2 regions of the Mesorhizobium sp. M0518 genome follow, and region 1 is predicted to be linked to the other one. Evidence: riboswitches for the same ligand, from Rfam matches in the RefSeq annotation. Region 1 holds a riboswitch; the other holds the start of a gene.
What was found. A riboswitch is a leader RNA that binds a small molecule or an ion and turns the genes downstream of it on or off. The one in region 1 is predicted to bind S-adenosylmethionine.
Positions count from the first base shown of each region.

Region 1 (15,260 bases):
CGCGGTCCGGTCGCCGGCAAGACCATCGCCTGGACCGGCGACGGCAACAATGTGCTGCATTCGCTGATCGAGGCCTCGGCCCGGTTCCGCTTCAACCTCAACGTTGCCGTGCCCGAAGGCAGCGAGCCGGCGCAGAAGCACATTGACTGGTCGCAGGCGCATGGCGGCAAGCTGCACTTCACCCGCTCGCCCGAGGAAGCCGTCGACCAGGCCGACTGCATCGTCACCGATTGCTGGGTGTCGATGGGCCAGGAGCATCGCGCCCGCGGCCACAATGTGTTCTCGCCCTACCAGGTCAATGCCAAGCTGATGGCCAGGGCCAAGCCGGACGCGCTGTTCATGCACTGCCTGCCGGCGCATCGCGGCGAGGAGGTGACCGACGAGGTCATCGACGGACCGCATTCGGTGGTCTTCGACGAGGCCGAGAACCGGCTCCATGCCCAGAAGGCCGTGCTGGCCTGGTGTCTCGGCGCTTGAAGTGTCTCGGCGCTTGATCCCCAGGAGCTTGATCTGCGGGGGTGTGATGCCTATTTGCGCCGCATCACGCAAATCAAGCGCGTTTCGACGCATGCGCCCCGGAGGGCGGCATGGCCGCGCCCTGGAGCTTTGTCATGTTGGAAACCTATCAAGTGACTGAACATCACCCCAAACTCGGCGAATTTGGCTATGCCGGCGACGATCACGTCGTGCCGTTCGAGGTCGGCCCGCTCGATGTGCGGGGCCGCACGGTCCAACTCGGGCCGATGCTGGACGCCATCCTCGGCCGCCACGATTATCCCGAGCCGGTCGCCCGCCTGCTGGCGGAGGCCTGTGTGCTGACCGTGCTGCTCGGCACTTCGCTGAAGTTCGAGGGCAAGTTCATCCTGCAGACCCGCACCGACGGGCCTGTCGACATGCTGGTCGCCGATTTTTCCACGCCCTCGGCATTGCGCGCCTATGCGCGTTTCGATGCCGACCGGCTGGAAGCGCTGGTCGCGGCCGGCGAAACCTCCCAGCAGACGCTGCTCGGCAGCGGCGTGCTGGCGCTGACCATCGACCAGGGCGCTCACACGCAGCGCTATCAGGGCATCGTCCAGCTCGACGGCGAGACGCTGGAGGATGCTGCGCGCACCTATTTTCGTCAGTCGGAGCAGATCCCGACGGATCTCAGGCTGTCGGTGGCCAAGCTTTTGACGCCCGGTCCCGGCGGCGCCCGCGAGCAGTGGCGCGCCGGTGGTATCCTGGCGCAGTTCCTGCCGCAGTCGCCCGAGCGCATGCGCGTCCCGGACCTGCCGGGTGGCGATGGCGATCCGCGCGAGGAGATCCACGATCCGGCCGACAATTCCTGGCAGGAGTTGCTGGCGCTGCTCGGTACGATCGAGCCGACCGAACTGATCGATCCGACGATCGGCGCCGAGCGGCTGCTCTACAGGCTGTTCCACGAGCATGGCGTGCGCGTCTTCGGCGGCGTTCCGGTCGCCGACCAGTGCTCGTGCTCCAAGGACAAGATCCGCGGCATCCTCGAGGGTTTTTCCGCCCAGGAGATCAAGGACAGCACCGAAGACGGCGGCATCCACGTCGCCTGCGAATTCTGCTCGAAGCAATATGATTTCGATCCGGCGGAATTTGCGGCCCAGTAGAGAAAAAAACCACGCCTCACCGGCCGCTCCGCAGCCGGTGAGGCGAAATCAATTCACCGTCCGCCGCGTCCCCGGCAGATCCAGCGAAAACGCCGGAATGGCGATGTCGAACGTCTCGCCCCGCTTGTTGCGCATCGTGTAGTGCCCGACCATGATGCCGGATGGTGTCGAGAGCGGGCAACCGGACGTGTACTGGTAGCTGTCGCCGGGATTGAGTTCGGGCTGGTCGCCGACCACGCCGGGGCCACGCACTTCCTCGACCCGGCCGGTGCCGTCGGTGATGTGCCAATAGCGCGACAGAAGCTGCACGAAATCGTCCGACTGATTGTCGATCGTTATCTGATAGCCCCAGACATAGCGGTTCTCCGAGGGATCCGAACGGTCCTCCAGATAGAACGGCCTGACCTGCACTTCGATGTTGCGCGTGACGGCGCTATACATAAGCGGCTCCAAAACAATCTAGAGCATGATCCTGAAAAGTGGGAACCGGTTTTCAGAAAAGATCATGCTCAAAGAAACAGAGATAGAGCCCCATCCCAGTTCAATCGGGATGGAACAGGCTCTAGGTCGAACTTTCGGCGCTCCACGCGGGCTGGTCAACGGTGCGCGTCCTGTCATTGCGGACGGAACCGCAGGTGGCGGCAAAGAATGTCATTTAAGTGACACATGACAATGATGGTGTGCGCCGACCAGTGCCGCGCGACTCGGGCGCTCTGTCGAATTGTTGAATCGGTCGTCATGCCAGCCAGATTGTTCTGGCGGACCGGTTTTCCTGGAGTGACCGGATCTCGATGGAACTCACTCTCATAGCCGCCACGCTTTCAACTGCCCTCATTCTCTCAAATCTCGCCAGCATCGTGCTCGCCGCTTCGCGTCTGAAACGGCGCCGCGCCATTGCCGCGCCGGCCGGCAAGCCACGGCCGGTGTCGATCGTCGTGCCGTCGCGCGGCGTCGAGCCGTTCACGCAGGAGACGCTGGAGCGCGCCTTCTCGCTCGACTGGCCGTGCTACGAGTTGATTTTCTGCGTCGCCCATGCCGACGATCCGGTGGTCAAATTGATAAACAGGACGATCGTCCGGTTTTCGAAAGTGCCGGCCCGGCTGCTTGTCGGCGACGACCGCATCAGCGCCAATCCGAAACTCAACAATTGCGTCAAGGGCTGGGAGGCGGCGCGGCACGACTGGGTCGTCCTGGCCGATTCCAACGTGCTGATGCCGAGGGACTACGTCCAGCATCTGATGGCTGCCTGGCGGCCCGGCACCGGCCTTGTCTGCTCGACGCCGATTGGCTCGCGGCCGGCCGGCTTCTGGGCCGAGGTCGAATGCGCTTTCCTCAACACGCTGCAGGCGCGCTGGCAATATGCCGGCGAGGCGCTCGGCCTGGGCTTTGCCCAGGGCAAGAGCATGCTCTGGAACAAGCCGATGCTCGACGCCAATGGCGGCATCCGCGCGCTGGCCGCCGAGATCGCGGAGGATGCCGCCGCGACCAAGCTGGTGAACAGTCTCGGCCTGCGCGTCAATCTCGTCGCCGCCCCCTTCGAGCAGCCGCTTGGCCGGCGCTCGTTTGACGAGATCTGGTCGCGTCAGGCCCGTTGGGCGCGCCTGCGCCGCGTCACTTTCCCGCTGTTCTTCGCACCCGAAATCCTGACCGGCGCCGTGGTGCCGCTGGTGCTTGCGCTGATTGCCGCGGCCAGTGCCGGCTTCAGCCTCTGGGCAACCGCCCTTGCAGTGCTGGTAGCCTTCTACCTTCCCGAGTGCGCGCTGGCCTGGTCCAAGGGCTGGTACCTGTCGCCACGCATGGTCACGGCGATCATGGCGCGCGACCTGATCCTTCCGGCGATGTGGGGGCGCGGCTGGCTCGGCGGCGCCGTCGACTGGCGCGGCAATGCGATGACCATCGGCACCAAGACGGCCGAGCTGGAGGAGACGCCGTCCGGCGCCTGAAGGCCCTACCTGGCCTTCAGCGCCTGCGCGATGTCCTCAAGCAGATCGTCGGTGTCTTCCAGCCCGACCGACAGCCGGAGCGTGCCCGGCCCGATGCCGAGCTCGGCGCGCGCCTCGTCGCTCAGATTCTTGTGCGTCGTCGTCGCCGGGTGGGTGATCAGACTCTTGGCATCGCCGAGATTGTTGGAGATCAAGACGATGTCGAGCGCGTTCTGCAAGGCGAAGGCCGCCTGCTTGCCGCCCTTGACGTCGAGGCAGATCAGCGTCGAGCCGCCCGACATCTGCTTCTTGACGATATCAGCCTGCGGATGGTCGGCGCGCCCGGGATAGATGACGCGGGCGATCTCCGGCCGCTCGGCCAGGAAATCCGCGATCCTGCCCGCGCTTTCCGTCTGCTGGCGCACGCGCAGCGGCAGCGTTTCCAGGCCCTTCAGCAGCGTCCAGGCGTTGAAGGGCGAAAGGCTTGGGCCGGTATGGCGGAAATAGTCGTGCAGGTTCTCGTCGATCCACTTCTTGTCCGACAGTATCACGCCGCCGAGACAGCGCCCCTGGCCGTCTATGTGCTTGGTCGCCGAATAGACGACGATATGGGCGCCGAGCTGCAAGGGCTTCTGCTGCAAGGGCGTGGCGAAGACATTGTCGACGATCAGCCTTGCGCCGATCGAATTGGCGAGCGAAGCGACGGCGGCGATATCGACCACTTCCAATGTCGGATTGGTCGGGCTTTCCAGGAAGAACAGCTTGGTGTTCGGCTTGACCGCCTTTTCCCAATTGGCGATATCGGTGCCGTCGACCAGCGTCGCTTCGATGCCGTATCTCGGCGCCAGCGTCTCGACCACCCAGCGGCAGGAGCCGAACAGCGCACGCGCCGCCACGATATGGTCGCCGGCCTTGGCGCTGCACAGAAGGGCGGCCGTCACCGCGGCCATGCCGGAGGCGGTGGCGCGGGCGTCTTCGGCGCCTTCCAGCGCGCACATGCGCTTCTCGAACATGTCGACGGTCGGATTGGCGTAGCGCGAATAGATGAAGCCTGGCTCCTCGCCCTTGAAACGGGCTTCGGCGGCCTGTGCCGTTTCGTAGACATAGCCCTGGGTCAGGTAAATCGCTTCCGACGTTTCGCCGAAACCGGAACGCAGCGTTCCGCTGTGCACGAGTGCCGTCTGAGGCTTCCAGTTGTCCTTCTTGGTGCTCATCGCTTTTCTTCCAGACACAAAAAAACCGGCCGCGAAAGTCGCAACCGGTCCATACGGCCTTGCGGCCCGACGGTCCTTTAGCGACTTGTTTAACGTGGCTGCAAGCCGACCGGCCAAATCACCACGGGATAACGACCCTTTAGACCCGCGCCACGCTTGCGTCAATTGCCGGCTTCATTAAGAGGTTTGTACCAAGCAGGTTCCGCAAAAGTGTTCCACGGTTTTGCGACCAGAACCTGCGACAAGAAAAACGTCTGACCTAGGAGTGGAGCCTTGCGGCAGACAGGCATTCTTCCCGATCAGGACATATCGGCGCTGTTCCAGTCCGGCGCGCTGAAGTCGGCGCGTGCGCTCGACGCCGACCAGATCCAGCCGGCCAGTCTCGATCTCAGGCTCGGCGACAAGGCCTGGCGGGTGCGGGCCTCCTTCCTGCCCGGCCCCAACCACAAGGTCTCGGAAAAGCTTGACCGGCTGCAGCTGCACGAGATCAATCTTGCCGAGGGCGCGGTGCTGGAGACCGGCTGCGTCTATATCGTGCCCTTGCTTGAAAGCCTGGCGCTGCCGGCGGGCATTTCGGCCTCGGCCAACCCGAAGAGCTCGACCGGGCGGCTCGACATCTTTACCCGGGTCATGACCGATCGCGGCCACGAGTTCGACAAGATCGCTGCCGGCTATCATGGCCCGCTCTTTCTGGAAGTCAGCCCGCGCACCTTCCCGATCGTCGTGCGCACCGGCTCGCGCCTGTCGCAGATACGCTTCCGCACCGGCAATGCGCTGCTCTCCGAAGCCGAGCTGCACGAGCTGCATCGCGCGCAGACGCTGGTCGCCACCGAGCCGCCGAATATTTCCGGCGGCGGCATCGCGCTGTCGATCGACCTCAACGGCGATCAGAACGGGCTGGTCGGCTATCGCGGCAAGCATCACACCGGCCTCGTCGATGTCGACAAGCGCGCGGCCCAGGAAGTCGTCGACTTCTGGGAGCCGATCCACAAGAGCGGCGCCGGCGAACTGGTGCTCGACCCCGACGAGTTCTACATCCTCGTCAGCCAGGAGGCGGTGCACGTACCGCCGCTCTACGCCGCCGAGATGACGCCCTTCGATCCGCTGGTCGGCGAATTCCGCGTCCACTATGCCGGCTTCTTCGATCCGGGCTTTGGCCATTCCGCGTCTGGCGGCACGGGCAGCCGGGCGGTGCTGGAAGTGCGCAGCCACGAAGTGCCGTTCATTCTCGACCATGGCCAGATCGTCGGCCGGCTGGTCTACGAACACATGCTGAAGCGGCCGCAGGCCCTCTACGGCACCGATCTCGGCTCCAACTACCAGGCGCAGGGCCTGAAGCTGTCCAAGCATTTCCGCGCCGCGCGCTGAGCGCCGCCGTCAGGCAAAATACTTGCCTGTACCGGCTCGCCATGCTTGGCTGCCTTGCTGGTCGTCAAGATGCCGGCGTTCAAGGGGAACCAAGAAAATGCAGATTTCGAAATGGATCATATCGGCGGCAGGCGCTGCCATGCTGGTGATGGCGGCCGGCTCGCTTTCGCAGGCGCAGGAGAAAATCAAGATCGGCACGGAGGGCGCCTATCCGCCGTTCAACACCATTACCGCTGACGGCAAGGTCGAAGGCTTCGACATCGACATCGCCAATGCGCTATGCGCGCAGATGAAGGTCGAATGCGAAATCGTCACCCAGGATTGGGACGGCATCATTCCCGCTTTTCAGGCGAAGAAGTTCGACGCCATCATCGCCTCGATGAGCATCACCGAGGAGCGCAAGAAACAGGTCGCCTTCACCAACAAATACTATACGACACCGCTCGCTCTGGTGGCGCCGAAGGACAGCGACCTGACCTCGACCGAACCGGCGGCCCTTGCCGGCAAGACGGTCGGCGCCCAGGCTTCGACCACGCAGGCCGGCTATGCCCAGAATGAATATGGCAAGGCCGGCGCGGAGGCCAAACTCTATCCCACCCAGGAAGAGGCGATCACCGATCTGCAGAATGGCCGCCTCGACGCGGTCATTTCGGACAAGTTCGTGCTGGTGGACTGGATGAAGAAGGCGAGCGAAGGCTGCTGCAAGATGATTGGAGACGTCAAGGGTACGGAGACACAAGCCGGCATTGCCGTTCGCCTGGAAGACACGGCGCTGCGCGACAAGTTCAACGCCGCAATCGACGCCATCGTCGCCGACGGCACCTACAAGAAGATCCAGGCCAAGTATTTCGACTTCGATATTTATTGAGACGTCGAAGCCGCCAATCTCCCCCCTCGTGGGGGAGATGCCCGGCAGGGCAGAGGGGGGCGCGAGGGATCGCGACCTCTCTGCACCAGCAGACTGGTTCGAAAGAAAAACTAAGTAGGATGGAGACGTTGGCGGGACAGCGCCCCCCTCTGGCCTGCCGGCCATCTCCCCCACGAGGGGGGAGATCACGCTGTCATCGACGCCTCACAGCGCCTTCACTGCCACCTTCACCGGCTGCTCGATCTCGAGCGGATTGCGCAGCGGCAGGCCGAAGTCCCCGGCCTCGATCTCGAACACATCGCCGGCCTCGGTCCTGATGCCGTCGGCGAAGGACAGCGTCGCCGTACCAAACATATGCACATGCACGTCTCCCGGCTGGCGGAAGGCCGCGTATTTGAAATGGTGATGCTCGAGATTGGCGATGGTGTGCGACATGTTCGCTTCACCCGACAGGAACGGCTTCTCCCACAGCACCTCGCTGTCGCGCACGATGCGCGAGGTGCCGCGGATGTCGGGCGGCAGGTCGCCGATCAGGATTTCCGGACCGAACGAGGCGTTGCGCAGCTTGGAATGGGCGAGGAACAGATAGTTCACGCGCTCGGTGACGTGGTCGGAAAACTCGTTCGACAGCGTGAAGCCGACGCGGAAAGGTGCGCCGTCATCGCCGATGACATAGATGCCGGCCACTTCGGGCTCTTCGCCGGCGTCCTTGGCGAAGGCCGGTGACAGGAGTGCGGCGCCTGGCGCCACCGCCATGGTGCCGTTGCCCTTGTAGAACCATTCCGGCTGCACGCCGATCTGGCCTTTCGCCGGCTTGCCGCCCTCCAGCCCCATGCGGAACATTTTCATGGAATCGGTGAGCTGCTCCTCGCCGTCGGCGCTCAGCTTCTTGTGCATGGAATCGCGCGTTGCGGCGGAGCCGAGATGCGTCAGCCCGGTGCCCGTCAGGTGCAGATGCGCCGGATCGGGGTGATTGATCGGCGTCAGCAGCCGCCCCTTCTTGTAAGCGGCCTCGAGATCGACCGTCTCGCCAAGTCCTTTGCGTTCGATCAGCGCGACGAGGCCGACGCCGGTGCGGGCGGCCTCCATCGCCAGCGAATAGACGCTGCGGGCGCCATTGATGATCCGGGTCTTGCCGCTATTGCGGGCAACGACGCGGATGGTCTCGGCGTCGTCAAGGATCTGGGAGATCAGCATGATGAATCCTCTCTCATTTGCCTTGGCAGGGCTGCCAAAACGGCAGACCTTGCTCGGCGCGGCCGGGACCTCGTCCATGCCACGGTTTAAATTCTCAGTTCGGATTGCGCTCGCGGGCCTGGTCCCTCAGGGACTTCTGTTACCGGGTTGCCGGCAGCGCCGCGATCGTATGCCTCCTGCTTGCCTCGACTAGAGCAGTTCACCGTCTCACGGAAACGGCGAACCGCTCTAACTCATTGTCTTGGTGCAATTCCGGGCGGAAAACCGTTTCACACTTTTCCTTGGAATTGCTCTTAAGCCCGTTCAGGCCTTGTTCTTGTTGTAGACGTCGAAGATCACGGCACCGAGCAGCACCAGGCCTTTGACCACCTGCTGCCAGTCGACATTGACGCCCATGATCGACATGCCGTTGTTCATCACGCCCATGATGAAGCCGCCAACCACCGCACCGATGACCTGACCGACGCCGCCCATGGCCGAGGCGCCGCCGATGAAGACGGCGGCGATGACGTCGAGCTCGCTGCCGAGGCCCGCGGCCGGCACCGCCTGTCCCAGTCGCGCCGCGATGATCAGGCCGCCGAGCGCCGACAGCACGCCCATATTGATGAACACCATCAGCGTCAGCCGCTCGGTGTTGATGCCCGACAGCTGCGCGGCCTTGGAATTGCCGCCCATGGCGTAGATACGGCGGCCGATGGTCATGCGCTTGGTGACGAAGACGAACAGCGAGATCAGCACGCCCATGACGAGCAGCACCACCGGCAGGCCCCTGTAGCTGGCGAACTGGTAGACCAGGAACAGCGCCAGCGCGCTGCCGACCAGCGTCTTGACGACGAACAGGGCAAAGGGCTCGGCCTCATAGCCATGGCGTTCGCGCTTGCGGCGCGTCCTCACCCCGAAATAGGCATAGGCCAGCACGGCGATCAGGCCCAGCACAATCGTCGTCATGTGCAGCGTCAGGCCGCTGCCCATGATGGTCTTGCCGGCCGCGTTCACCGTCGGCGGGATCAGCGTCAGTGGCCCGATGACATCCGGAATGAAGCCGGAGCTGAGCGCCTTGAAGCCATCGGGTAGCGGCCCCACCGAGGATCCGCCGCCCAGCAGGGCCTGGCAGATGCCGCGGAAGATCAGCATGCCGGCCAGCGTGACGATGAAGCTCGGTATTCGGTGATAGGCGATCCAGTAGCCTTGCGCGGCGCCGATCGCGCCGCCCACGATCAGGCAGATGATCGACACCACCAGCGGATTGCTGAACGGGCCGAGCGGCCAGATGACCATCATCATCGCCGCCAGCGCGCCGATGAAACCGGCGACCGATCCGACGCTGAGGTCGATATGGCCGGAGACGATCACCAGCAGCATGCCCAGCGCCATCACGATGATGAACGAGTTCTGCTGCACCAGATTGCTCAGGTTCACCGGCTTGAACAGCGTTCCGTTCGTGGTGAACTGGAAGAACACCATGATGGCGATCAGCGCCAGGATCAGGCCGTACTCGCGCAGGTTCGTTGCCAGCGCCGAGACGGCGATGCGTGGACCCTGCTGCACGTCTTCGGCGACTTTGCTCTGCGGGGCGGGGGCGCTTTCGGTGCTCATGCTGCTTTTCCTTCTCCCCGAACGATGGCGCGCATTATTTTTTCCTGGCTTGCTTCCGCGGCGGGCATTTCGCCCACCATGCGCCCTTCGTTCATGACGTAGATGCGGTCGGTGATGCCGAGCAATTCCGGCATTTCCGACGAGATGACGACGATCGCCTTACCCTCCGAGGCGAGGCGGGCGATGATCGTGTAGATTTCGTACTTGGCGCCGACATCGATGCCGCGTGTCGGCTCGTCGAGGATCAGCACGTCCGGGTCGGCGAACAGCCATTTCGACAGCACCACTTTCTGCTGGTTGCCGCCGGAGAGATTGCCGGTCATCTGATAGACGCTGGAAGCGCGGATATTGGTCTTCTTGCGATAGTCGTTGGCAACGGCGAGCTCGCGCATGTCGTCGATCACGCTGTGGCGCGAGACGCCGCCAAGATTGGCCAGCGTGATGTTGTGCTTGATATGGTCGATGAGGTTGAGACCGTAGGTTTTGCGGTCCTCTGTGACGTAGGCGATGCCGTGTTGGACCGCCTTGCTCACCGAGGATACGTCGACCGGCCTGCCCTTGAGCAGCACCTCGCCGGAGATGCGGCGGCCGTAGGAGCGGCCGAACAGGCTCATGGCGAATTCGGTGCGGCCAGCGCCCATCAGCCCGGCAATACCCACCACTTCGCCCTTGCGCACGTTGATGTCGATGCCCTTGATCACCTGCCGCTCGGCATGGATCGGGTGATAGACCGACCAGTTCTTCACTTCGAACACGACCCCGCCGATGTCAGGCTCGCGCGGCGGATAGCGGTCGTCGAGTGAGCGGCCGACCATCGAAGTGATGATGCGGTCTTCAGAGATGTCCTTCTTGGCCAGCGTCTCGATGGTGCGCCCGTCACGGATCACCGTCACCTTGTCGGCGACCCGGTTCACCTCGTTGAGCTTGTGCGAGATCAGGATCGAGGTCATGCCTTGCCGCTTGAACTCGAGCAGAAGGTCGAGCAGCGCCTGGCTGTCCTTCTCGCTCAGCGAAGCCGTCGGCTCGTCCAGGATCAGCAGCTTCACCTCCTTGCTCAGCGCCTTGGCGATTTCGACCAGCTGCTGCTTGCCGACGCCGATATTGGTGATCAGCGTCTTGGGGTCCTCCTTGAGGCCCACCTTCTTCAACAGCGCACTGGTGCGCGCCTCGTTGGCATCCCAGTCGATGACGCCGAATTTGGCGTGTTCGTTGCCGAGGAAGATGTTTTCCGCGATCGACAGCATCGGCACCAGCGCAAGCTCCTGGTGGATGATGACGATGCCCTTGTGTTCGCTGTCATGGATGCCTTTGAACTGGCATTCCTGGCCTTGGAAGATGATCTGGCCGTCATAGGTGCCTGTGGGATAGACGCCCGACAGCACTTTCATCAGCGTCGATTTGCCGGCGCCGTTTTCGCCGACCACGGCATGGATCTCGCCTTCCTCGACGCTGAGATTGACGTTCGACAGCGCCTTCACGCCAGGGAACGTCTTGGTGATGTCGCGCATCTCCAAAATCGTCGGGGCCATGGGGACTACCGCTCCTTGAGAGCTCGGCAAACATTGCCGGCGAGGTCGGTGACAATACCGGGCTCGCTGGTGAACGAAAAGGGGCCCTGCGTTGCGCAGGACCCCCTGACTTTGTAACCGGGATTACTTCAGTTCGTCGGCCTTGATGTAGCCGGAGTCGACGACCAGCGCCTGGTAGTTCGACTTGTCGACCTCATGCGGCGTCAACAGGATCGAGGGAACGACCTTGACGTCGTTGTTGTAGGTCTTTTCATCGAGGCCGTCCGGCTTGCCGCCCGAGAGCACCTTGTCGACGAGTTCGACGGTGGCCTTGGCCAGTTCGCGGGTGTCCTTGAACACGGTCGAGTACTGCTCGCCCGAGATGATCAGCTTGACCGAAGCGGTTTCGGCGTCCTGGCCGGTCACAACAGGCCACGGCTGAGCCTCGGTGCCGTAGCCGACGGCCCGCAGCGAGGCGGTGATGCCGCGCGACAGGCCGTCATAGGGCGACAGAACGCCATCGACGCGGCTGCCGTCCGAATAGTTGGCCGACAGCAGATTGTCCATGCGCGCCTGGGCGGTGGCGGCGAGCCAACGCAGCGTGCCGACCTTGTCCATGCCGGTCTGGCCGGACTTGATCTTGATCGAGCCGTCGTCGATCAGCGGCTGCAGGACGGAGATGGCGCCATTGTAGAAGAAGAAGGCGTTGTTGTCGTCGGGCGAGCCGCCGAACAGTTCGACGTTCCACGGCTTGGTGTTCGGGAAACGCTCCTTGAGGCCCTTGACCAGCGAATTCGCCTGGATCACGCCGACGCCGAAATTGTCGAAGGTGGTGTAGTAGTCGACATTGGCGGTCTTCTTGATCAGGCGGTCATAGGCGACGACGACGACGCCCGCGTCAGCGGCCTTCTGCAGAGCATCCGACAGGGTGGTGCCGTCGATCGAAGCGATGATCAGCGCCTTCGGGCCTTTGGTGATCTCGTTTTCCAGCTGGCTGAGCTGGTTGGGGATGTCGTCCTGCGCGTATTGCAGGTCGACGGTGTAGCCGAGAGCCTCGAGCTGGGACTTGACGGCATCGCCGTCGTTGATCCAGCGCTGCGAGGTCTTGGTCGGCATCAGCACGCCGACGAGACCCTTGTCGGCTGCGTGCGCCGAGTAGGTCATGGCAGCGATGCCAAGGGCCGCGACGGCGGCCAGTGTCTTGATGATTTTCACTTCAACTCTCCCTGTTTGATGGACGCGGCACCCCGGGGGTCGCGGGCCGCGCAATCGTGCAGAAGCGCCAAGGCACTGCTGCCGTCATATCGATCTCCGGTATCCTCCCATGGCCCCGAGACGCTGGTTCAATCGATACGATTTTTCTCGTCAGCGACCGTCACGTCTTGGAACGCGCGGAGGGTGTGGGTCTTTGCCATAACTGTCAAATGCGATCTTTGATGGTTGCTATATCATGGTTGGTATATGTATTGGGACGTGACGGGCTGACTCCAAGGTCGGCCTTACACGAGCAGAAGGCAGGGAAAAGCGATGGCGCGGCCCGGGAATCTGACAACAGCTTCAAATGGTTACAGAGAAGCACCGGGCGATGGCGAAACCCTGCTGCGCAGCGGTCTCAGTCTGCGTCACATGCGCATGATCGTCGCGCTCGACGACCACAGCCGAGTCAGCGCGGCAGCCCAGGTTCTGAACATTTCGCAGCCGGCGGCCTCGCGCATGATCGCAGAGATGGAGGCGGTGCTGGAGGTCAAGCTGTGCGAGAGGCTGCCGCGCGGTATCACCTTGACGCCATACGGCAAGGCTTTGGCCAGGCGCGCGCGCTCGATCCTGCTGGAGATGCGCGAGGTCGACCGCGAGATTTCCGAGCTCAAGGCGGGCAAGGGTGGTTCGGTTTTCCTGGGTGCTGTGACCGCGCCGGCTATCGAGCTGGCGGTGCCGGCAATTCGTGAGATCCGCCGCATCTATCCGCGCATCGAGATCACCATGCAGGTCGAGACCTCCAATGTGCTGGCACGCGAGCTGATCGCCACGCGTCATGATTTCATCATCGCGCGCATACCGGACGATCTCAATCCGCGGCTGTTCGAGTCGCGCGTCATCGGCGTCGAGAAGGCCTGCCTGATCGTGCGCCGGGGCCATCCGCTCACCAAGGGCGAGGCGGTGCGGCTGGAAGAGACCGCCGCCTATGACTGGGTCTTCCAGTCTGGCGGCTCGCCCTTGCGCCAGGCCATGGAGAGCAACTTCCTCAACCGCAACATCGCTTTGCCGGACCGTATCCTGAACACCAGTTCGCTGCTCCTGACCCTGGTCATGGTCGCGCAATCCGATGCCATCGCACCGGTCTCTGTCCAGGTGGCGAAATTCATCCAGAACCCTGACGGGCTGGCCGGCGCCATCGACGTCGTCCAGACCGAATTCGACATCGAGGTCAGGCCCTACAGCCTGATCACGGTGAAGAATCGCGCGCTGTCGCCGGCCGCCAAGATGCTGCACGACTTCATTCTGAGAGAAGTGGGATGATGGCTCGCTCGGGTAAGGTTGTCCGGCGAAAGCACCGCCAGGCCGAGGCTAGAGCAGTTCACCGTTTCACGGAAACGGCGACCCGCTCTGACTCATTGTTTTGACGCAATTCCGGACGGAAAACCGTTTCACACTTTTCCTGGAATTGCTCTAGCGAAAAGCGAACTGGGAACATTGTTTCCCGCCGATGCGTTCATGATCTTGCAAGGGACGATTTCTTCTGGAGGCTGAACATGCGCAGCTTCGAAATCATCGATCTGCTTTGCGTGATCGAGGCCTGCAAGCACGATCGATCGGTCGGGAATTTCGTTTCCATGGCTGAAGGCGTGGAAGAATTGCGGGTGTTGACCGGCGATTTCGTTTCATCGGATGACGCGGCGGCAAACGCCCTCGCAACGGTGGCGCTTGCGCGAGGCTGCTCGGTTGTGTTCGACGAACAGGCAGGCGCTGCAATGGTTCTGACGCCTTAGACTGGAGCGGGTAGAGGGAATCGAACCCTCGCGTTCAGCTTGGGAAGCTGACAAGCTACCATTACATCATACCCGCGTGCGCCCTCGTTACCATGACGGCCCGGCTTCGGGCAATCGCAAAGCGGTCTGTTCTCACGACGGTCGTGCTGCGGATCACGGCGCGCCCGCGGCCGTGAATTGCCGTTTTGCCTCCGCGACCTTATTGCTGGTGGCGAAGCTTGGCCAGTATTTCGAGATGGCCAGCGTCGCGCCGGCGGAAGAGAAGTGGCCATAGTCGAAGTAGAGAAATTCGTTGGTCGTGGCATCGGCGTATGAACAACCTGCCGAGTCGCACAGATACGTCAGCGGATCTATGAAATCGGCCCCTTTGGTGAACGGCAGAACCCGTGCGTTGATGTCCGGATCCATAGCCATCGGCCAGGATGTGGTTCCGGCATGCTCCCGTTTCACCAAGAAAGCGATCTTCTGGACGTCGGCGATGAATTCCGGAGACTGGCCGACGGTATAGACCTTGACCCCCATCTCGCGAAGCCGATCGATCGTCTTCTGCAGGCCGTCGAAGCCCCTGGCCTGGTAGTCGGTCCATCGGCCGCTCAAGATCACCGCCTGGATGTTGGCGTCGCGAATGATCGACAAGGCCCGTTCGTTGAAGCGGGTGCAGGCGGGCCGAGCATAGGAAAAATAGGTCAGGTCGGGCGGACAGCCGGCATAGGTGTATTGGATGACATTGGCGTGGATTTTCTGGGCGTTGGGCTCAAGTCCCGGAACATAATGGGCAGCGAAAGAATCGCCCCACAGCAGCACATTGGTGGCAAAGCCCGTTGTACGGGTGCAGTCGGCGAGGTTCCAGTCTTCGATGCGGGTCCCGTTTTCGTTGAAACAGATGCCGTTGCGCCAGTCGCCGACCCGGATACGTTCGGTCGAGAAATCCGGAAACCGTTGCGGGAAACCGTTGCCCAGTGCGCCGGCCAAACCTCCGGC
Region 1 is NZ_JAMYQY010000014.1:7,116-22,375, forward strand. It holds gene argF (ornithine carbamoyltransferase) at 1-477, shown strand, start outside; gene NKI66_RS20220 (Hsp33 family molecular chaperone) at 588-1,619, shown strand; gene apaG (Co2+/Mg2+ efflux facilitator ApaG/CorD) at 1,668-2,060, opposite strand; gene NKI66_RS20230 (ceramide glucosyltransferase) at 2,411-3,562, shown strand; gene NKI66_RS20235 (O-succinylhomoserine sulfhydrylase) at 3,568-4,755, opposite strand; SAM riboswitch at 4,813-4,890, opposite strand; gene NKI66_RS20240 (2'-deoxycytidine 5'-triphosphate deaminase) at 5,029-6,123, shown strand; gene NKI66_RS20245 (ABC transporter substrate-binding protein) at 6,221-6,991, shown strand; gene araD1 (AraD1 family protein) at 7,196-8,188, opposite strand; gene mmsB (multiple monosaccharide ABC transporter permease) at 8,492-9,784, opposite strand; gene mmsA (multiple monosaccharide ABC transporter ATP-binding protein) at 9,781-11,313, opposite strand; gene chvE (multiple monosaccharide ABC transporter substrate-binding protein) at 11,437-12,507, opposite strand; gene NKI66_RS20270 (LysR family transcriptional regulator) at 12,820-13,809, shown strand; gene NKI66_RS20275 (hypothetical protein) at 14,043-14,279, shown strand; tRNA gene NKI66_RS20280 (tRNA-Gly) at 14,282-14,355, opposite strand; gene NKI66_RS20285 (acyltransferase family protein) at 14,433-15,260, opposite strand, start outside.

Region 2 (15,260 bases), on a different contig from region 1:
TCGGTGGTCGATATCCGCTTTGCCAATGGCAGGGTCACTTCGACGAAGGTCGTACCGGCACCAGGCAAACGCGACCCCAAGAACTGGGTACCGCTCGGTGCCGGCGACCTGGCATCGGTGCTCGATCCTATGGCCGCCACCGTCATTCATGCCGACAGTCTCGACCAGGTCTGCGGCCGCACGGTGAAGTTCTATGACGGCGAGATGCGTGCCGACCTGACGTTGACCTACGCGTCGAAAGGCACGATCTCGGTCCCGGGCTACAAGGGCGACACCGTCACCTGCCAGATGGGCTTCGAGCCGGTGGCGGGTTATCGCAAGGGCCGCAAGGCGCTCAACTATCTCAAGAACAAAAGCCGCATGATGGTGACGTTTGCACCGCTCGGCCAAACCGGCGTATATGCGCCGATCCGTGCCACGGTTGGCACGCAGATCGGCACCTTGACCATCAGCGCCGGGCGTTTCGAAGCCGTACAATAGCCAGGCGCGGAATTGGCGCGCCACTGGAGACAGAATGGGGCGCGCAACACTGATCGGCTTTTCGGCGGTCGCCATGTGGGCGTTGCTCGCACTGCTCACCGATGCGTCGGGCCAGGTGCCGCCGTTCTTGCTATCGGCGATCACCTTCTCGATCGGCACCGGCGTCGGGCTGGTCGCGCGGCTGTTCATGCCGGCACCCGACAAGAGCCAGAAGATACCGCCGCAGGTGTGGCTGATCGGCATTGCCGGCCTGTTCGGCTACCACTTTTTCTATTTCACCGCACTGCGCAATGCGCCGGCGGTGGAGGCGAGCCTGATCGCCTATCTGTGGCCGCTGCTGATAGTGCTCGGCTCGGCGTTGATGCCGGGCGAAAAACTTGCCTGGAACCATATCGTCGGCGCGCTGCTCGGCCTTGCCGGCACCGTGCTGATCGTCACCAAGGGTGGCGGGCTGGCCTTCGACGCCCGCTATTCCTTCGGCTATGCCATGGCTGCCGTCTGCGCCGTCTTGTGGTCGTCCTATTCGTTGTTGTCGCGGCGCTTCCCATCGGTGCCGACCAGCATCGTCACCTGGTTCTGTGCTGCCACCGCGGTGCTGTCGCTCGCCTGCCACCTGGCGCTGGAACAGACGATTCTGCCCGTCGGCGCCGGCCAGTGGCTGGCGGTGCTTGGTCTTGGCCTGATGCCGGTGGGCGCTGCCTTCTACGCCTGGGACATCGGCGTCAAGCGCGGCAACATCCAGGTGTTGGGTGCCGCAAGCTATGCCGCACCGCTGTTGTCGACGCTGGTGTTGATCGCGGCCGGCGTCGCCGAGCCGTCGCTGCGCATCCTCGCCGCCTGCGTGCTCATCACCAGCGGTGCGGTGCTCGCCGCAAAATCCCTGTTCCTGCGCAAGCCGGCTGCGGTCGAGAGCAGAGCCGGGGCATCCGAAGGCGGAGCCCAGGCATGACGATGCCGTTTGCGGGCGGCATCGACGCCAATGCCAATGCGACACTGATTTTTTCGCTGGCGGCGGCGGTGATCTATGCCTTCACGCTTGGCATGCCGCCAACGCTGGCCCGCTCGGCCGCAAAGACGCTCGCCGTGGCGATGCTCGCCGTGCTGGCGGCGCTGCAAGGCGGCCCGCTGCTGCTGGTCGCCGCGCTCGCACTCAGCGCCGTTGGCGACGCCTTCCTGTCACGCGACGGCGAAAAGGCCTTTCTCGGCGGGCTGGCCAGTTTTCTTGTCGCTCACATCGTCTATGTCGCGCTGTTCCTGCGCAGCGGTGGCGGGTTGGGAGTGCTTGGCGCCGAGCCGTGGCGCGGAGCGATCGCGCTCGCCATGGCGGTGTTCGTGGTCATCGTGCTGGCGGCGCTGTGGCGTCGTGTCGGTCCCAGCCTGCGTATCCCGATCACCGTCTATATCGCGGCGATCCTGGCAATGGCCATCTCGGCGCTGACAACAAGCAATATGTGGGTGATCGGGGGCGCCGTGCTGTTCATGGCGTCGGACGGGCTGCTCGCCACGGAGAAATTCCTTGTGGCCGCCATCTCGCCGCATCGTGCCTGGATGCGTTTCGCCGTCTGGGCGCTGTACTACGCCGCCCAACTCGCGATCACGCTAGGCTTCCTGCTAAATCAGGCTTCTTATTGAGTTAGGACTGTCCAGGCTGCCAGCCGGGTGCCGCCAGCTCAAAAGCTGCAAACTCGAAGCCCGGCGCGACGGTGCAGCCGACCAGTGTCCATTCGCCCAGGCTGCGCGCCGATTGCCACCATTCCGCCGGCACGACGATCTGCGGCCGCTCACCGGCTGCGAGATCGATGCCGAGCACCTGTTCCACAACGGTGCTGCCTTCTTCCCACATCGACAGCGCCAGCGGGGCGCCGGCATGGAAATGCCAGACCTCGGCGGCGTCCTTGACCCGGTGCCAGGCCGAAACCTGATGCTCCTCAAGCAGGAAATAAATGGCGGTCGAATGGCCACGCGCGCCGCCGGTGCCATCGCGAAAGGTCTCGGCATACCAGCCGCCTTCCGGATGCGGCTTCAGCCCGAGCGTCGCGATAATTTCTGCGGAGCTGGTCATGGCGACGATACCACCGGGCCTAGAAATTGTCCTTGCGCTTGCGGATTTCGGCAAAGACCTCGGCGTCCGAAGCTCTCTCCAGCCCCAGATGCTTGCGGATCGCCGGATCGTGCCAGCGCAGGAAGGGATTGGTCGACAGCTCCTCGCCGATCGTCGTCGGCAGCGTCGGCTTATTGTCGGCGCGCAGCTTTTCGATCTTGGCGGCGCGTTCCTTCAATGCCGAATTCGTCGGGTCGACGGTCAGCGCGAAACGGGCGTTGGCGAGCGTATACTCGTGGCCGCAATAGATGGCCGTTTCAGCCGGAAGTGCAGCCAGCTTCTTTAGCGATTCATACATCACCGGCGGCTTGCATTCGAACAGCCGTCCGCAACCCAGCGCAAACAGCGTGTCGGCGGTGAACGCCACACCCGAAGCCGGCAAATAGTAGGAAACGTGGCCGGCGGTGTGGCCGGGCGTGGCGATGACTTCGATCTTTTCATCGCCAAGATGGAGAACCGAGCCGTCTTCGACGGTCTCGTCGATGCCGGGGATCTTGGCCTTTTCCGCTTCCGGGCCGACGACGCGCAGCTTGAAGCGCTCCTTCAATGCAAGATTGGCCTCGACGTGATCCATGTGATGATGCGTGGTCAGGATCATCGTCGGCGTCCAGCCGGTGCGCTTTATCGCGGCCAGGATAGGCGCTTCCTCGGGCGCGTCGATGATCGCGGTCTGGCCGCTTTTGGGATCATGCACCAGCACGCCGAAATTGTCGCTGCGGCACATGAACTGTTCGATTTCGACCGGCATCGCATCTCTCCGTTTATGGCCGCAGACATAGGGCGCCGGCGCGTGGATGTCATCCTGGATGTTGAAGACATGCTGGATGTTGAGCAACATTCCGGGACGTTGAACAACATCCCGCAATGTCTAGTGACATTCCCGGAATGGCAGGTCGTCGCGGCCTGTTGTTGAAACCCGCCGATATCGCGGCTACATCCCTGCCATGCATTCCGACATCGTCGATCTTCGCTCCTTCTATTCGACAACACTCGGCCGTTTCGCCGAGCGTTCGATCACCATGGCGTTGTCGTCGATATGGGCGGTCGTGCCCAACGAGCGGCTGGTTGGTCTGGGCTACACCTTGCCGTGGCTGGAGAGGTTCGGCTGCGACGCCGAGCGGGTCTTCGCCTTCATGCCGGCGACGCAGGGCGCGGTGGTGTGGCCGGCGACAGGGCCGACGGCGACGGCACTGGTCTTCGACGAGGAACTGCCGCTGGTCGATTCCTGCATCGACCGCATGCTGCTCGTCCATTCGCTCGAACATGTCGAGAACCCACGTGAGACGCTGAACGAGATCTGGCGCGTGCTGTCGCCGGCTGGCCGGGTCGTCATCGTCGTGCCCAACCGGCGCGGTGTCTGGGCGCGCTTCGAGCACACCCCATTCGGCAATGGCCGGCCCTTTTCGCGCGGCCAGCTAACCGAATTGCTGCGCGAGGCGAATTTTACGCCCGCCGCCTGGTCCGATGCGCTGTTCTTTCCGCCGTCGAGGCGCCGTTTCATGATGCGCTTCCACAATGTGCTGGAGCGCGCCGGCCGGCGGCTGTGGCCGATCTTTTCCGGCGTCATCGTCGTCGAGGCGCAGAAACGGCTCTATCAAGGCGTGCCCGTCGTCCAGCGCGCCTCGCGCCGCGTCTTCGTGCCGGTGCTGTCGCCGCATGGCGCCACCCGGCTTGGCCGTCACAAAGCCGGTGCCGAGCCCTCGGCTGCGCGGGTGACGGCTTCGTGATCACGGCAAGCGTGCCTGACGTCGTTTCCCTGCCTATCTGTCGCAAGCGGACCGACAGTTTATCCGGCAGCCCATACGAACGCCTGTCAAGTTTCTCCATCCGGTTTCAGCACTGACGCAAGGACCTCGGCCATGGCTGATCAACCGGACAATGCCGCCGCCGTTCAGCCGGTTGCCGTGGCGGTCGAAGCCAGCAGCCTGCGCGATCAGCTGATGACGATCCGGCGGGCGCTGGCGGGATCGCCGGTTCGCAAATGGTTGCAGTGGACATCGGTCGGCATCATGGCCGTGATCATCGCAACGTCGATCGGCCAGGTTCTGCTCAACCGCTGGAACCAGCCTTTCTACGATGCGCTTGCGCGCCGCGACATGGCGGCCTTCCTGCACCAGCTCCTCGTCTTCGCGATGATCGCCGGCGGGCTGCTGGTGCTCAATATCGGCCAGACCTGGCTCAACCAGATGATCAGGCTCAAACTGCGCGAGGCGCTGACGCTGGATCTGATCGATCAGTGGATGCGGCCGGCGCGCGCCTTCCGGTTGGCCAATGCCGGCGCCATCGGCGTCAATCCCGACCAGCGCATGCAGCAGGACGCCGCGCATCTGTCCGACCTGTCAACCGATCTCGGCGTCGGCCTGCTGCAGTCGTGCATCCTGCTGGTGTCCTTCGTCGGGGTGCTGTGGGAGCTGTCCTCGGGCTTCGTGTTCCACATCGGCGGGACCTCGCTGGCCATACCGGGCTACATGGTCTGGGCCGCCATCCTTTACGCCGGCATCGCCTCCTGGCTGAGCTGGCTGGTCGGGCGCCCGCTCATCCGCCTGAACAGCGACCGCTATACACGCGAAGCCGAGCTGCGCTCCTCGATGGTGCGCGTCAACGAGAATGTCGATGCCATTGCGTTGTATCATGGCGAGGCCGACGCCAGGCGGCGGCTCGAACTCGATCTCGGCACGGTGCTGGGCGCCATGCGGCGCATCTACGCCGCCCAGATCAACCTGTCCTGGGTGACCGACACCTATGGCTGGATCACCGTCGTGGCGCCCATACTGGTCGCTTCGCCGGTCTATTTCTCAGGTGATATCAGCTTTGGCGGGCTGATGATGGCGGTCGGCGCCTTCAACCAGGTCCACTCCTCCTTGCGCTGGTTCATCAACAACATCGGCAGTATCGCCGATTGGCGCGCCACGCTGATGCGCGTGGCCGATTTCCGCATCGCGCTCGATGAAACCGATGCGCTGCACGACACGGAAAAGCGCATCGCCTTCGGCCAAAACGTCAATGGCAGCCTGACTTTCGAGAAGCTCGAAGTGACCTCGCCGGAGGGTTGCACCAGACTCGCCGACTCGCATGTCGAAATCCGCCCCGGCGAGCGCGTCATGATCACCGGCGACCCCGGTGCGGGCAAGACGCTGTTCTTTCGTGCCATTGCCGGCCTGTGGCCATGGGGAAGCGGCCAGATCGGCCTGCCGGCGGGAGAAACCCCCATATTCGTGCCGCGCGTGCCTTATTTTCCGGTCGGCACGTTGCGCGAAGTCCTCGATCACCCGAACGGGCCCGCGCCGGCGAACGATGCCGACATTTCGGCGGTGCTGGCCGAGGTCGGTCTGGGACGGCTATCCTCGTCGCTCGACCGCGCCGGGCGTTGGGACCATGAGTTGGGCGATGACGAACAACGCTCGCTGGCCTTCGCCAGGCTCGCGTTGCGGCAGCCGAAATGGGTGATCATCGATGAGGCGCTGGATGCGTTCGACGGCCCATCGCTAAGACGCGTGCTGTCGATGCTCGATAAGCGTTTGCCGGGGACAGCGATCCTCAACATCGGGCGCGGCCAGCACAACAACCACTTCTTCCCGCGCGCGTTGACGATCATCAAGGATTCTGGTGCGCCAGCCCTGAAGCCCGCCCGCGTCAGAGCCGGCGCGATCGAACCGCCGCCAGCCGCCGCTCGTCGCAAGAAATGAGCTGATTTCCGGGCGGGGGAAGCAAAGCTTTATTTTGCCGTGATCGCGAGGGAAGCTCCTTGGGAGAAACATCTTGGCGACGGCCATGCTTGATGCTCTGCGCCTGCTTGCCTGTCTTGCCTGCGCCCAGGCTGCCCCGGCCGCCTCGCCGCCGGATGCGCTCGCCGTCGACGTCGAGCTGGTGCTGGCGGTCGACATCTCGCTGTCGATGGACGAGAAGGAGTTCGCCCTGCAGCGGGCCGGTTATGTCGAGGCGCTGCGGCATCCCGACTTCATCAAGGCTGTCCGCGCCGGCGCCAAGGGCCGCATAGCGCTGACCTATTTCGAATGGGCCGGCACGGTGCGCGACGACGCGGTCATCAGCTGGCAGATTATCGATAGTGCCGAGAGCGCGAACAGCTTTGCCGACAAGGTCGCGGCTCGTCCGTTCCGCAGCTTTCGCGGCACTTCGATTTCCGGCGCGCTGGCCTTCGGCACCGAGCTTTTCGACCGCACGTCTTTCCAGGGCGAACGCAGCGTCATCGACATTTCGGGCGACGGACCGAACAATATCGGGCCGCCGGTCACCGCAACGCGTGATGCGGCGACTGCCAAAGGCATCGTCGTCAACGGCCTGCCGATCCTGATCAGCCCGTCGCCCACCTTCAGCCATCTCGACCAGTATTATGCGCAGTGCGTGATCGGCGGACCCGGTTCCTTCGTGCTGCCTATCTATGCCGCCGCGGAGTTTTCGACAGCCATCCGGCGCAAGCTGCTCCTGGAAGTGAGCGGCATTCAGGACGAGGTGGGAAGCATCCCCGTCGACGCGGCGACGCCGATAGACTGCCTGCAAGGCGAACGGGACAGGCGGTTTCTATCGGATCCGTATTTTCCCGAACTTGACCGTTGAGCTCTCGACAGAGGGGTTAACGCGATCCGGAGGAAAAACCGTTCCACAATTTCCCGGAATCCCTCTCGGTTTAAGCGGGCCGGGCACCAAATTGATTGCGAAACTCGTTGGACAGATCGCGGCGCCAGCGCCGGCCGTGGACATAGCCTTGCATCAATTCCGGCAGCGAATAGCCAAGCGTTTTGGATGAACGGTTGGCCATGTAGCCCTGAAATGCCTCCGGTATCCTGCCTCGCAGGATGTCGGCGATGAGCTGCCGCGAGATCATGTAAGGCGGAATGTGCGGGTAGGCATGGGCAATATGCGGATGTTTGCCCATCAGGTTCGCATAGGCCTCGACATAGCCGTCACGGCGGCCGGAAATCGAGTTCTCCGAATTGTATTTCGTCCAGTCCAGATCCCTGGACAACTGCGCACCGAAGCGCCGGGCAAGGCGCAGCAGCAATTCGCGATCCTGCATGCGGGTGATGTCGCTGTCGTAGCCGCCGATGGCCAGCAAGGCTTCGCGGCGAGCGGTGATCGCGGAGCCGGCAATGAAGATGGTCTGCCCAACCAGCGTCCGCTCCAGCATTGCGGGGCTCACGAACGCCTCGGGGTTGACGCAGTTTGTGATGCGATTGCCTTTCAGGGACACGAACGAACTGATCAGCACTTGCAGTGCAGGATTCTCATCGAACCAGGTCAGGGTTCGTTCAAGCCGGTGCGGCATGTAGATGTCGTCGGAATCGAGGAACGTCACCAACGGTGCCCGCGCGCGCTCGATGCCGGCATTCCTGGCAGCGTTGGCGCCTCGCCATTTCGCCCCGACATAGATCAGCCGCGGGTCCTGGATACGGGCCAGCGCCGCTTCGGTTCCATCGGTCGAACCATCGTCGACGACAATGTGCTCAAGCCTCGACATGCTCTGGGAGAGTACGCTTTCCACGGCGCGCAACACCGTTTCGCGTCGGTTGTGGGTCGGCGTAATGACCGTGATGAGAGGTGTCGGTTGGATCCCGGCCATGTCTGTCAGCTGTTTCCTGCGCAGGGTTGCGCGTCTGTCCAGGACTTTTCGATTTTCAGAACGGTCGAATGGATTGGACTTCCCTTCCTCTACACCGCATCACAGTCGGCGCGACGCTACAAAAAACGACTGCCCCTGTCACCCACCGTGCCGGTACTCAATCCGCGCGAGACAACGAATCCCCGCTGCTAGCGTTCCAATTGCAACAGCACCGCCGCACATAGCATTGCGAATCACCATGGAAGCAACCCATCATGACAGGTAGCATACATCTCATTACCTCAGACGTAATCGCTTAGCGCTCGGCGTTTGGTCAGATTGCCCATGCGAGGCCGGCAACTCGGCTTCGATGACAAGGGAGTCCAGTCATGGCCGCTTACGCCGTCGCCCATATGCGCCAAGCCGCAATGGGTCCGCAGATCGTCGAATATCTGCACAAGATCGATGCCACGCTGGAACCTTTCGGCGGCCGTTTTCTGGTTCATGGCGGCGATGTGGAGGTGATCGAGAACGACTGGCCTGGCCATCTGATCATCATAGAATTTCCCGACAGGCAGCATGTGCGTGGCTGGTACAATTCGCCCGCCTACCGGGCGATACTGGCGCTGCGCACGGACAATTCGGAGGCCGATGTCGTGTTCGTCGACGGCGTCGAACATCCGCACAAGGCCACGGATGTTCTGGAACAATCGACGGGTCAAGGATCAATTGGACGCTGAACCGCGGTTCAAGGAATGGCGGTAAAGCGTCTAGCTGTGCCCAACATAGTCGGGCACAGTTTCAATTTTGTCACGAACCATGCCAGTCGCAAAACTGAACTGGCCCCAAAACGCCAAACCATAAAATGCCTGACCGACAATCAGAGAAAAGGGAACCTGCCAAAGCGGCATCCCCGTTTCCCGGGCATGGCCTACGATCCGTCGTGTCGTGCGCCATGACATGGTGAGCCACCGGCTGAAAGACTTGACTATCCGTCGCGCGCGGCTCGGCGAATTGAGCGCAACGAACTTCCGGTCGGCGTCGCGACCTGTAACCAGGGCGCGCCAGTAAAAGAACCGCCAGCCCCGCGGCGAATAGTGATAAACGCGTGCGTCGACATTATGAATTTTGTGGCCCTCCCGCAGCAGTTCGCGCATCAGCAAAGTGCAGGAAACCTTGAAGCCGTTATGTTTTGGAAAAGGATGGCTGACGATCCACTCGCGTCGAAACGCTACATTGTTAGCGTTGATCGCTCGCTTCGAGGCAAATCGCCCGTCTCCACGGGCCATCGGGAAAAACCAGATCAACGCAAACGTTCTTGAAAAGAAATCGTCGTATGAGAGGTATGTATATCCGTTTGCGCAGATAACTTCAGAGTTTTCAAAGGGCTCAAGCAGTCCTGGTAGCCATCCTGGTTCCGCGACCACGTCGGAATCCATAAAGATGACGATATCTCCGTCCGATGCCAGCATGCCGTTGTTCTTCAGGTCGTAATATCGGCCGCCAGGGAAAGCCGTGAAGACGAGTTCGGCAACCTGACCGAGCTGCGGGGCCTCATTCGAAATCTCACGACGCAACGCATCCTCGTCCGACTCTGCTCCCCCGTGAGAAATAACGATCCTTGGTCGCACTAAACCGGTTGCTGAAACCGATGTGATTTCCCGAGCCAAGGCCTTCATCCCAACGCCGATCTCGTCCCAGTCGATCGATTTTGCATTCTCCATTTCGACGACGAGTGAATACGTTGGACGCTCTTGAGCCATATCTGAACCGATCAAGTTATTAGTGCCGATGTGGCTATAACGCTCTCGGCGGGCTGTCAAACCAGCGTGCAATAAGAATTTGTGCTCGTGATCGCCATGGACGGCGATGCGCTTTGATCAATAACATCGCATCTCTGGCGCCCCTGGATGCTTCGTGTTCTCGTACAATGCCGTTCGATCAGATCGAGAACCTTGAGCTCCTCTTTTTAAGAAAACCGCGACGGCAATTGTTGGCATGGAAGTTCGACGTGTCAGAATATTCCGCCAAGAACCGCTCTCTCCACTCCTCATTGATGGTGTCTCGTTGAATATCGAGGCCCGAATCGAGATCAGACCCGGGTTTCAAGACAAGCTTGGCGTCGACCAGAGATGCAGCCCTTTCAAGGCAGGTCCGTGGATGTTCAAGGAGTTCTTCGTATGTCAGTGATAGGAAGGACAATCCGTTTTTTGCAAACCAGACATCCCAGGCCAGATTTTCCAGGATGATTTTTTCAAGCGAGTCCGCGATTGCTTTGCCGTCGTAGCATGGTCTCTTCTGATCGGCCTCGGTAGAGCGGAACCGACCACTCTGACGAGCGCGGGTCCACGAAACTGCTTGACCAACGAGGTCCCCACGCGTCAACCGCATATAGCGCAGCTTTGGAAGGCTTGCGGGGAGATCCACGGTTTTGGCAACCTGTGAAAACTGGCTGGCAAACAGTTTGACCGCGTAAATCCCGGAGGGAGACCGCCCGTCCTTCAGTGCACGCAAAACCTGGGCACGGGGGTCGCGGGGATAGTTCGGCATTTCTAGAACACGGCGGCCCCCGAACCACTCGAGTGGGTTGCCAAGCCCGGTGGCTGCCATCAATCCGGCTAGGTGGTTGCTGCCGCTGCGCGGTGAGGTGCAGATGAGAATTCCGGCTTTCAACCCAGCCCGCATGTCCGGTGGGATTTCAACTGGCAGAGGGCGCCTACGAAAGAGATACATGGCGATCAATATTACCGTTTCAGCAAGAACACTGCCTGCTGGCCGAAGAAGTTCCAGAACCACCACGGCATCGACAGGCCGATCTTCTGCCCGGCAGCGTCGAGGGCGGTTGCCTTCTCGACTGTCGCGCCGAGTTCGTCGCACAGATTGACGAAATCGCGGATGGTGCAGAAGTGGATGTTGGGCGTGTCGTACCAGGAATAGGGCAGGTCCTTGGTCACCGGCATGCGGCCGTTGACGAACAGCGACAGGCGCACCCGCCAATGGCCGAAATTGGGGAAGGAGACGATGGCGCGGTTGCCGATCCTGAGCAGTTCGTCGAGCACCAGCTTCGGGTTGCGGGTGGCCTGCAGCGTCTGTGACAGGACGACGAAGTCAAAGCCCTTGTCGGGATAGAATTCGAGATCCTTGTCGGCATCGCCCTGGATGACCGAGAGGCCGCGCGCCACGCATTCGTTGACGCCGCGCTGCGACAGCTCGAGCCCACGGCCGTCGACCTGCTTGGTGTCCTGCAGCAATTCGAGCAGCGAGCCGTCGCCCGAGCCGACATCGAGCACGCGCGACTGTGGCGGGATGAGGTTGGCGACGACCTCGAGGTCGACGCGCTGGTCGCGGTTGACGCTCATGGCTTCGCCCCCTGCCTGGCGCACGATCCCGATCCGAAAAGCCTGCAATTTTTCGGGGTCATGCGCTGAGCCCTCTCGCCCGGGCCGCCGAGCCGATGAAGCCGTTTATGGCGGCAAACAGTTCCGGCTCGTCGAGCAGGAATGCGTCGTGGCCGCGGTCGGTTTCGATCTCGACGAAGGATACCGATGCGCCGGCGGCGTTGAGCGCATGCACGATCGAGCGGCTCTCCTCGGTCGGAAACAGCCAGTCCGAGGTGAAAGACACCAGGCAGAAGCGGGTTTTCGTTCCGGCGAAGGCATCGGCCAACCGGCCGCCATGGTCGGCGGCAAGGTCGAAATAGTCCATCGACCGCGTCATGTAGAGGTAGGAATTGGCGTCGAAGCGATCGACGAAGGTCATGCCCTGGTGGCGCAGATAGCTTTCGATCTGGAAGTCGGCGTCGAAGCCGAAGGTCAGCGCCTCGCGATCCTGCAGATTGCGGCCGAACTTGCGGTGCAGGGCGGCTTCCGACAGGTAAGTGATGTGGGCGGCCATGCGCGCCACCGCCAGGCCTTTTTCCGGGCGTTTGCCGTGCTCGAAATATTTGCCGCCATGCCAGTCCGGATCGGCCATGACAGCCTGGCGGCCAACCTCATGAAAGGCGATGTTCTGCGAGGAATGGCGCGCGCCGGTGGCGATCGGCAGCGCCGAGAAGACGCGCTCCGGATAGCTCGATGCCCATTCCAGCACCTGCATGCCGCCCATAGAGCCGCCGAGCACGCAGAACAGCTTTTCGATGCCGAAATGGTCAATCAGCATCTGCTGCGCCCGCACCATGTCGCGGATGGTGATAATGGGCAGGTCAAGCCCATAGGGCTTGTCGGTGGCGGGATTGGTCGAGGCCGGACCGGTGGACCCAAGGCAACCACCGATGACGTTGGAGCAGATGACGAAGAAGCGATTGGTGTCGATGATCTTGCCGGGGCCGATCAACACTTCCCACCAGCCAGGCTTGCCGGTCACCGGATTGGTGCTGGCGACGTGCTGGTCTCCGGTCAGTGCATGGCAGACGAGGATGGCGTTGGAGCGGGCATCGTTCAGCGTGCCGTAGGTCTGGTAGGCGATCTGGAACGGTGACAGCAGCGTGCCGGCGTCCAGCTTGAGCGGCTTGTCGGATCCAAAACGCAAAACCGGGCTCGACGGTTGGTCGACCTCGTTGTTGGTTTTGCGGGCACGCAGAACGGCCATGACATCCATCTCACACTTTGAGCCCACGCATCGCGCTTGTCGAAAGTCGATGCCGATCCGGGTGTCCGGCCGGCGCGGACAACAAAAAACCGGCATTGCGGTTGCAAAGCCGGTTACAGGATGCAAACGGCCCTTTAGCAAGTTGTTTAACGTGGCTGCAAGCCGACCGGCCAAATCACCACGGAAGTCCGCTCCCCTTCTAGGGCTGTGGCGCGCCGGCGTCAACGGCCAGCCTTGGGCGGTGGCTGTCGCCTCTCGACATTGCAGGCCACGGCTTGTATTTCCGCTGCGGCTTCCCTCAGGAAGCGTTCTCGACGGATTTTGCGACATGAGCCAGACACCGGACCAGGCACGTCCAACCCCGCGCGCGGGCATCATGGACATAGACGCCTATGTGCCGGGCAAGAGCACGGCGCCCGCGGGCGTCGCCAAGGTTCACAAGCTGTCCTCGAACGAGAATCCGCTAGGGCCCTCGCCGAAAGCGATCGAAGCCGCGCGCGAGATTGCCGGAAAGCTCGACGTCTATCCAGATGGCACCGCCAGGCGGCTGCGCGAAGCGATCGCCGAGGTGCATGGTCTCAACCCGCAGAACATCATTTGCTCCAACGGCTCCGACGAGATCCTCGGCCTGCTGGCGCAGACTTATCTGGCGCCCGGCGACGAGGCTGTCATCACCGAACACGCCTTCATGGTCTACAAGATCTACATCCAGTCGGCAGGTGCCGTTCCGGTGACGATCAAGGAAAGAGACGAGCGCGCCGATATCGACGCCATCCTCGCAGCCGTCACGCCGCGCACCAAGATCGTGTTCCTGGCCAATCCCAACAATCCGACCGGCACCTATGTGCCTTTCCAGGAGGTGCGCCGCCTGCATGCCGGCCTGCCCAGGCACGTGCTTCTGGTGCTAGACGCGGCCTATGCCGAATATGTCCGCCGCAACGACTATGAGGCCGGCATCGAGCTGGTCGGTGCTGCCCAGAACGTGGTGATGACCCGTACCTTCTCCAAGATCGGCCTCGGCGGAGCGCGGATCGGCTGGATGTATGCGCCGATGCATATCGTCGACGCCATCAACCGCGTGCGGGGTCCCTTCAACGTCAATGCGACGGCGATCGAGGCCGGTATCGCAGCCATCCGCGACCGCGCCCATGTCGAGCGCAGCGTGGCGCACAACGAGACCTGGCTGGCCTGGCTGAGCGAGGAATTCACAAAGCTCGGGCTGCGGGTAACGCCGAGCGTCGGCAATTTCGTCCTCGTTCATTTTCCTGACGATCAGAAGCATTCGGCGGCGGCGGCGGACGACTATCTGACGGCGCGCGGCTATATATTGCGGCGCGTTTCGGGCTATGGCTTTCCCAACGCGTTGCGCATGACCGTCGGCACCGAAGAAGCCAATCGCGGCGTTGTCGCCGCTCTCACGACATTTCTGAAAAGCTAGAACGCCATGACATCACCGATGTTTGAAAAGATCGCGCTGGTCGGCATCGGCCTGATCGGCTCGTCGCTGGCCCGCGTCATCCGCCGCGAGGGGCTGGCCCGTCACGTGGCCATATCAACGCGCAGTGCGGCGACGCTGGCGCGAGCCGAGGAACTCGGGCTCGGCGATAGCTATACCACCGATGCGAAAGAGGCGGTCCGCGATGCCGACCTAGTCGTCATTTCGGTGCCGGTCGGCTCATCCGGCGCGGTGGCCGAGGAAATCGCGCCGGCGCTGAAGAAGGGCGCGATCCTCACCGATGTCGGCTCGACCAAGGCGTCTGTCATCGCGCAGATGCAGCCTTATGTCCCTGAAGGCGTCCATTTCATTCCCGGCCACCCGCTGGCGGGCACGGAAAAATCCGGCCCCGACGCCGGCTTCGCCGACCTGTTCGACAATCGCTGGTGCATCTTCACGCCGCTGCCCGATACCGACGCGGACGCGCTGGAGCGGCTGTCGGAGTTCTGGCGCCGCTGCGGCGCCAACATCGATACCATGGACCCGCAGCATCACGACATGACGCTGGCCATCGTCTCGCACCTGCCGCACATCATCGCCTACAACATCGTCGGCACCGCCGACGATCTGCAGTCGGTGACCAAGTCCGAAGTGATCAAATATTCGGCTTCCGGCTTCCGCGACTTCACGCGTCTTGCCGCTTCCGATCCGACCATGTGGCGGGATGTGTGCCTGCACAACAAGGACGCCATCCTCGAAATGCTGGCGCGGTTCTCGGAAGATCTGGCGTCCCTGCAACGCGCGATCCGCTGGGGGGACGGCGAAAAACTCTTCGACCTGTTCACCCGCACCCGCGCTGTGCGCCGCTCGATCATCGAGGCCGGCCAGGACATCGACGTGCCCGATTTCGGTCGCCAGGCCGTCGAGCATCCCGCGAAGGGCTAAGTCAGTTTCAGGCTGGCCAGGTCTGCGCAACCATGGCCAGCGTCTCGGCCCGGTTCGGCGCACCAAGCCTGCCGCCGAAGCGCAGGCATTTGAGCGCGGCGGCCGCACTGGCAAAGCGCAAAGCCTGCTCGACCGGCATGGCTTCCGCCAGCCCG
Region 2 is NZ_JAMYQY010000018.1:28,425-43,684, forward strand. It holds gene NKI66_RS23690 (DUF3108 domain-containing protein) at 1-480, shown strand, start outside; gene yddG (aromatic amino acid exporter YddG) at 515-1,429, shown strand; gene NKI66_RS23700 (lysoplasmalogenase family protein) at 1,426-2,112, shown strand; gene NKI66_RS23705 (cupin domain-containing protein) at 2,114-2,542, opposite strand; gene gloB (hydroxyacylglutathione hydrolase) at 2,562-3,329, opposite strand; gene NKI66_RS23715 (class I SAM-dependent methyltransferase) at 3,526-4,308, shown strand; gene NKI66_RS23720 (ABC transporter ATP-binding protein/permease) at 4,441-6,267, shown strand; gene NKI66_RS23725 (DUF1194 domain-containing protein) at 6,353-7,156, shown strand; gene NKI66_RS23730 (glycosyltransferase family 2 protein) at 7,227-8,159, opposite strand; gene NKI66_RS23735 (DUF1330 domain-containing protein) at 8,528-8,878, shown strand; gene NKI66_RS23740 (glycosyltransferase family 2 protein) at 8,909-9,916, opposite strand; gene NKI66_RS23745 (Stf0 family sulfotransferase) at 10,080-10,934, opposite strand; gene metW (methionine biosynthesis protein MetW) at 10,883-11,497, opposite strand; gene metX (homoserine O-acetyltransferase MetX) at 11,556-12,725, opposite strand; SAM riboswitch at 12,840-12,917, opposite strand; gene hisC (histidinol-phosphate transaminase) at 13,054-14,163, shown strand; gene NKI66_RS23765 (prephenate/arogenate dehydrogenase family protein) at 14,170-15,105, shown strand; gene NKI66_RS23770 (sugar kinase) at 15,113-15,260, opposite strand, start outside.
Region 2: linked by a shared signal. The riboswitch ahead of metX (homoserine O-acetyltransferase MetX) and the one ahead of NKI66_RS20235 (O-succinylhomoserine sulfhydrylase) in region 1 are both predicted to bind S-adenosylmethionine.